DNA from 2 places in the Variovorax sp. SRS16 genome. Region 1 is predicted to be linked to the other one. Evidence: riboswitches for the same ligand, from Rfam matches in the RefSeq annotation. Region 1 holds a riboswitch; the other holds the start of a gene.

Region 1 (3,378 bases):
GCCGGCGAAATCCTTGTCCTCGGGCTGGATTTCCTTCACCACCGGCTGGCGATTGACCATCGTGGTGCTGGTGCGCGACTGCGGCGGCGGCGCGAGGTCCACCAATGCATCGAGCACTTCCATCACGCCGAAGTTGTTGACGCCGGAGCCGAAGAACACGGGCGTCTGCCTGCCGGCCAGGAAGGCCTCGCGGTCCCAGGTGGGCGAGGCACCGGTGGCGAGTTCCATGCTTTCCATCGCGGTGTCGAACTCGCGGCCGAAGCGCTTGTGCAGCGCGTCGCGATCGGTCAGCGGCATGGCGTCGAAATCCTGCGGCAGGCGCTCGCTGCCCGATTCGAAGACGGTCATCACTTCGGTGCGCAGGTTGATGATGCCGCCGAAGGACTTGCCCTGGCCGACGGGCCATGTCATCGGCACGCAGGGCATGCCGAGTTCGCGCTCGATCTCGTCGAGCAGCTCGAGCGGCTCGCGCACCTCGCGGTCCATCTTGTTGACGAAGGTGATGATGGGTGTGTCGCGCTGGCGGCAGACCTCGATCAGCCGGCGCGTCTGCGCCTCGACGCCGTTGGCGGCATCGATCACCATCAGCGCCGAATCGACCGCGGTCAGCACGCGGTAGGTGTCTTCGGAGAAGTCCTTGTGGCCGGGCGTGTCCAGCAGGTTGATGACGTGGTCGCGGTAGACCATCTGCATCACCGAGGAGGCGACCGAGATGCCGCGCTGCTTCTCGATCTCCATCCAGTCGGAAGTGGCGTGCCGCGTGGCCTTGCGCGCCTTGACCGAGCCGGCGATCTGGATCGCGCCGGAGAACAGCAGCAGCTTCTCGGTCAGCGTGGTCTTGCCGGCGTCCGGGTGGGAGATGATCGCGAAGGTGCGGCGGCGGCGGGTTTCGGAGGCGAAGGTCATGGAAGTGAACGCGATGCGCGCTCACGGGCGCGGGCAGTCGAGGCAAAACCAGCGATTTTACCGAGCGCCCCTCGCGCGTGCCGCGGGCACCGCGCGCTCACGGCGGCGGCTGGAAGCCGTTGCGCCCGGCCAGCATGGTGGCGGTGGAGTTTGGGGGAGGGCGACGCAGTCCAGGCCGATCCGGGAGCCGCTGCTGACCACACGGCCCATCCGGGCGCGCTAAAATGCGCGCTCCGAGGAGCGTTGCAGCGCCATCAGGCGTGAGGCTCGGACCATCATCGCAACCACGCTCACCCGCTGTTCTCGCGGTGAGTCCCTCTCCGGTCATCCCCGAAGGCAGTGGCATCACTCAAACTTGTTTTGGAGTTTTCATGAGCGCCGTTCTCAAATCCGCATCTTCTCCCGTGGCCAGCGCCGATCAGGCGATCGCCGACCTGTCGCTCGCTGCCTGGGGCCGCAAGGAAATCCGCATCGCCGAGACCGAGATGCCCGGCCTGATGGCGATCCGCGAGGAATTCGCCAAGAGCCAGCCGCTCAAGGGCGCACGCATCACCGGCTCGCTGCACATGACGATCCAGACCGCGGTGCTGATCGAGACGCTGCAGGCGCTCGGCGCCAACGTGCGCTGGGCCTCGTGCAACATCTTCTCGACGCAGGACCATGCCGCCGCCGCCATCGCGGCCGCCGGCACGCCGGTGTTCGCGATCAAGGGCGAATCGCTCGAGGACTACTGGGACTACACGCACCGCATCTTCGAATTCGGCGCCAAGGATTCGAAGGGCGAAGGCCCGAACATGATCCTGGACGACGGCGGCGATGCCACGCTGCTGATGCACCTGGGCCAGCGCGCCGAGAAGGACCAGGGCGTGCTCGCCAACCCGACCAGCGACGAGGAACGCATCCTCTACGCCGCGATCAAGGCCAAGCTCGCGCTCGACGCAACCTGGTACACGCGCAAGTCGGCCGAGATCATCGGCGTGACCGAAGAGACCACCACCGGCGTGCACCGCCTCAACGAGATGAGCGCCAAGGGCACGCTGCTGTTCCGAGCCATCAACGTCAACGACTCGGTCACCAAGAGCAAGTTCGACAACCTCTACGGCTGCCGCGAATCGCTGGTCGACGGCATCAAGCGCGCGACCGACGTGATGATCGCCGGCAAGGTGGCCTGCGTGGCTGGCTATGGCGACGTCGGCAAGGGCTCGGCGCAAGCGCTGCGCGCACTGAGCGCGCAGGTGTGGGTGACCGAGATCGACCCGATCAACGCGCTGCAGGCCGCGATGGAAGGCTACAAGGTCGTGACCATGGAGTACGCGGCCGACAAGGCCGACATCTTCGTGACCACCACCGGCAACCGCGATGTGATCCGCCACGAGCACATGGCCGCCATGAAGGACCAGGCGATCGTCTGCAACATCGGCCACTTCGACAACGAGATCGCCGTCGCCTCGCTTGAGAAGTACGAGTGGGAAGAGATCAAGCCGCAGGTCGACCACATCACCTTCCCCGATGGCAAGAAGATCATCCTGCTGGCCAAGGGCCGGCTCGTGAACCTGGGCTGCGGCACGGGCCATCCGAGCTTCGTGATGTCGTCGTCGTTCGCCAACCAGACCATCGCGCAGATCGAGCTGTTCACCAAGCCCGACGCCTACCATGCCGGCAAGGTCTACGTGCTGCCCAAGCACCTGGACGAGAAGGTCGCGCGCCTGCATCTGAAGAAGGTCGGCGCGATGCTGACCGAGCTGACCGATGCGCAGGCGGCCTACATCGGTGTCGACAAGAACGGCCCGTACAAGCCGGACACCTACCGCTACTGAAACGCCCACTCGCGTAGCGCTTTGCGCGCCGATCAGTTGCTCGTCGAACGCGGCCTTGCCGCGTCGCGCTCGCAGGCCGTGCGGCTGATCGCGGGCGGTCTGCGCTGGCGCGACGGCGCGGACTGGCGCACGGTCGCCAGGAACCGCGACGAGATCCCTGTGGACGCCGAACTCGAGCTGCTCGATGCGGCCGAGGCGCGCTATGTCTCGCGCGGCGGGCTCAAGCTGGAAGGCGCACTCGCGGCCGCGGGCATCGATCCGCGCGGCAGGCGTTGCCTCGACGTCGGCCAGTCGACCGGCGGCTTCACCGACTGCCTGCTGCAGCAGGGTGCCGAGCACGTGATCGGCGTCGATGTGGGCCATGGCCAGTTGCATGCGCGGCTGCGCGAGGATGCGCGCGTGACCGCCGTCGAAGGCGTCAACGCGCGCACGCTCGGCGCCGAGGCCTGGGCAGCGTCTTCGCCCGCCGATGCGCGCTTCGGGTTGATCGTGGGCGATCTGTCATTCATCTCGCAGACGCTCGTGCTGCCGGCGCTGGTGCCGCTGCTGGCGCCGGGCGGCGACCTGCTGATGCTGGTCAAGCCGCAGTTCGAGCTGCAGCCGGGGCAGGTCGGCAAGGGCGGTATCGTGCGCGATCCCGCGCTGTATGCGGTGG
Region 2 (3,378 bases), 4.6 Mb from region 1:
GGTGCCGACCACCTCGTCCTTGAGGATCGCGGGGAACGGGCCGGCGAGGTCCCAGGTCTGGAAGAACGGGCCCCAGTCGATGTACTTCACCAACTCGGTGAGGTCGAAGTTCTTGAACATGCGCCGGCCGATGAACTTGGGCACCGGCGGCTGGTAGGCCGACCAGTCGATGGGCGTCTTGTTGGCGCGCGCCTTGGCGATCGGCCACAGCGGCACCTGCTTCTTGTTGGCATGCTGCAGCCGCACCTTGTCGTAGTCGGCATTGATCTCGTCGATGTAGTTCGTGGCCTGCTCGGAGAGCAGCGACTGCGCGACGCTCACGCTGCGCGAGGCATCGGGCACGTAGACCACCGGGCCCTCGTAGTGCGGCGCGATCTTGACGGCGGTGTGCACGCGGCTGGTGGTGGCGCCGCCGATCAGGAGCGGGATCTTCTTGATGCGGAAATGATCGTCCTTCTGCATCTCGCCGGCGACGTACTGCATCTCCTCGAGGCTGGGCGTGATCAGGCCCGACAGGCCGACGATGTCCGCGCCCTCCACCTTGGCACGCGCGAGGATCTCGTGGCACGGGACCATGACGCCCATGTTCACCACTTCGAAGTTGTTGCACTGCAGGACCACGGTCACGATGTTCTTGCCGATGTCGTGCACGTCGCCCTTGACGGTGGCGATGACGATCTTGCCCTTGGTGCGCACGTCGCGGCCCGCGGCCTCGTCCTGGCGCTTCTCTTCCTCGATGTAGGGCAGCAGGTGCGCCACCGCCTGCTTCATCACGCGCGCCGACTTCACCACCTGCGGCAGGAACATCTTGCCGGCGCCGAACAGGTCGCCGACGACGTTCATGCCGTCCATCAGCGGGCCTTCGATCACGTGCAGCGGCCGGCCGCCCTTGGCGAGGATGCCGCGGTAGGCCTCCTCGGTGTCGTCGACGATGAAGTCGGTGATGCCGTGCACCAGCGCATGCGACAGGCGCTGCTCGACCGACACCGGCTGCTCGGGCGTGCCGCGCCATTCGAGCTTCTTGCTCTCGTCCTTGGCGCCGCTCTTGGCGGTCTCGGCCACCTCGACCAGGCGCTCGCCGGCATCGGGGCGGCGGTTGAGCACCACGTCCTCGACGCGCTCGCGCAGCGTGGGCTCGAGGTCGTCGTAGACGCCGACCATGCCGGCGTTGACGATGCCCATGTCCATGCCGGCCTGGATCGCGTGGTAGAGGAACACCGTGTGGATCGCCTCGCGCACCGGGTCGTTGCCGCGGAAGCTGAAGCTCACGTTGCTCACGCCGCCCGACACCTTGGCGCCCGGCAGGTTCTCTTTGATCCAGCGCGTGGCGTTGATGAAGTCGACCGCGTAGTTGTTGTGCTCCTCGATGCCGGTGGCGATCGCGAAGATGTTGGGGTCGAAGACGATGTCCTCGGGCGGGAAGCCGATCTCGTCGACCAGGATGCGGTAGGCGCGCTCGCAGATCTGGATCTTGCGTTCGTAGGTGTCGGCCTGGCCTTGTTCATCGAAGGCCATCACGACCGCCGCGGCGCCGTAGCGGCGCACCAAGCTGGCCTGGCGCTTGAATTCGTCCACGCCTTCCTTCATCGAGATCGAGTTGACGATGCCCTTGCCCTGGATGCAGCGCAGGCCGGCCTCGATCACCTCCCACTTGGAACTGTCGACCATGATCGGCACGCGCGCCACGTCGGGCTCGCTCGCGATCAGATTCAGGAAGCGCACCATCGCGGCCTTGCTGTCGAGCATGGCCTCGTCCATGTTGATGTCGATCACCTGCGCGCCGTTCTCGACCTGCTGGCGCGCCACCGCCAGCGCTTCCTCGAACTGGCCGTTGAGGATCATGCGCGCGAAGGCCTTCGAACCGGTGACGTTGGTGCGCTCGCCGATGTTGACGAACAGCGTGCCTTCACCGATCTGCACCGGCTCCAGGCCGGACAGTTTCATGGGAGGGACATCGGGAAAGGAGGACATGGACGGCTCACCTGGAAAAGACATGGGTCAGGTGAGCGTCGTTGCATGGCGCGCCGTGGATACGGCCCGGGGCCCGAGCCTGACGCTCGGCAAGGCCGAGCGTTGCAACGCTCCTCGGGCAGGAGCCGCGATTTTAAAGCGATCGTCGAGCGAGGGGTATTGCCCTCTCTCCCGGAGGGAGAGGGAAAAGACGCGTTACTTTGCAGTGGGCATCACGAACTCGGCCCCCTTGCCGATGCTCTCCGGCCAGCGCTGCATGATCGACTTCTGCTTGGTATAGAAGCGCACGCCCTCTTCGCCATACGCATGCATGTCGCCGAACAGCGAGCGCTTCCAGCCGCCGAAGCCGTGCCAGGCCATCGGCACCGGGATCGGCACGTTGATGCCCACCATGCCGACCTGGATGCGGCGCGCGAACTCGCGCGCCACGTTGCCGTCGCGCGTGAAGCACGAGACGCCATTGCCGAACTCGTGGGCATTGATCAGGTCCACCGCTTCCTTCAGGTCGTGCACCCGCATGCAGGACAGCACCGGCCCGAAGATCTCTTCCTTGTAGATGCGCATGTCGGGCGTGACCTGGTCGAACAGCGTGCCGCCCATCCAGAAGCCGGCCTCGCAGCCCTGGCCGGCGCTCTTGCCGTCGAAGCCGCGGCCGTCGACCAGCAGGCGTGCGCCTTCCTTCTCGCCCAGCGCGATGTAGCCGCTGATGCGCTCATGGGCCGCGCGCGTGACGATCGGGCCCATCTCGGCGTCGAGGTTCGTGCCATTGAGGATCTTCAATTGCTTCGCGCGCTCGACCAGGCGCGGCATGATCTTGTCGGCCGCATCGCCCACCAGCACCGCGACGCTGATCGCCATGCAGCGCTCGCCGGCCGAGCCGTAGCCCGCGCCGATCAGCGCATCGACGGTCTGGTCGATGTCGGCATCGGGCATCACCACCATGTGGTTCTTGGCGCCGCCGAGCGCCTGCACGCGCTTGCCGTGGCGCGCGCCGGTCTCGTAGATGTAGTTGGCGATCGGCGTCGAGCCGACGAAACTGATGGCGCGCACGTCGGGATGTTCCAGCAGCGCATCGACCGCCTCCTTGTCGCCCTGCACGACGTTGAAGACGCCGTCGGGCAGGCCCGCTTCCTTGAGCAGTTCGGCCATGCGCAGCGAGGCGCTCGGGTCCGTCGGGCTGGGCTTGAGGATGAAGGTGTTGCCGGCCGCGATCGCGACCGGGAACATCCACATCGGCACCATCACCGGGAAGTTGAAGGGCGTGATGCCCGCCACCACACCGAGCGGCTGGCGCAGCGTCCAGTTGTCCATGCCGGTGGAGACCTGGTCGGTGAAGTCGCCCTTGAGCAGTTGCGGAATGCCGCAGGCGAACTCGACGATGTCGATGCCGCGCGAGACCTCGCCCTG

Evidence for each region. Region 1 has a riboswitch for S-adenosylhomocysteine ahead of ahcY (adenosylhomocysteinase). Riboswitches for the same ligand answer to the same signal wherever they lie in the genome.
Region 2: it holds a riboswitch for S-adenosylhomocysteine, as region 1 does, so the genes downstream of both, metH (methionine synthase) here and ahcY (adenosylhomocysteinase) in region 1, are expected to answer to the same signal.

Annotation. Positions count from the first base shown of each region.
Region 1 is NZ_LR594666.1:4,755,617-4,758,994, reverse strand. It holds gene E5P2_RS23040 (peptide chain release factor 3) at 1-906, opposite strand, end outside; S-adenosyl-L-homocysteine riboswitch at 1,136-1,205, shown strand; gene ahcY (adenosylhomocysteinase) at 1,278-2,723, shown strand; gene E5P2_RS23030 (TlyA family RNA methyltransferase) at 2,745-3,378, shown strand, end outside.
Region 2 is NZ_LR594666.1:201,859-205,236, reverse strand. It holds gene metH (methionine synthase) at 1-1,944, opposite strand, end outside; S-adenosyl-L-homocysteine riboswitch at 1,998-2,093, opposite strand; gene E5P2_RS01000 (CoA-acylating methylmalonate-semialdehyde dehydrogenase) at 2,167-3,378, opposite strand, start outside.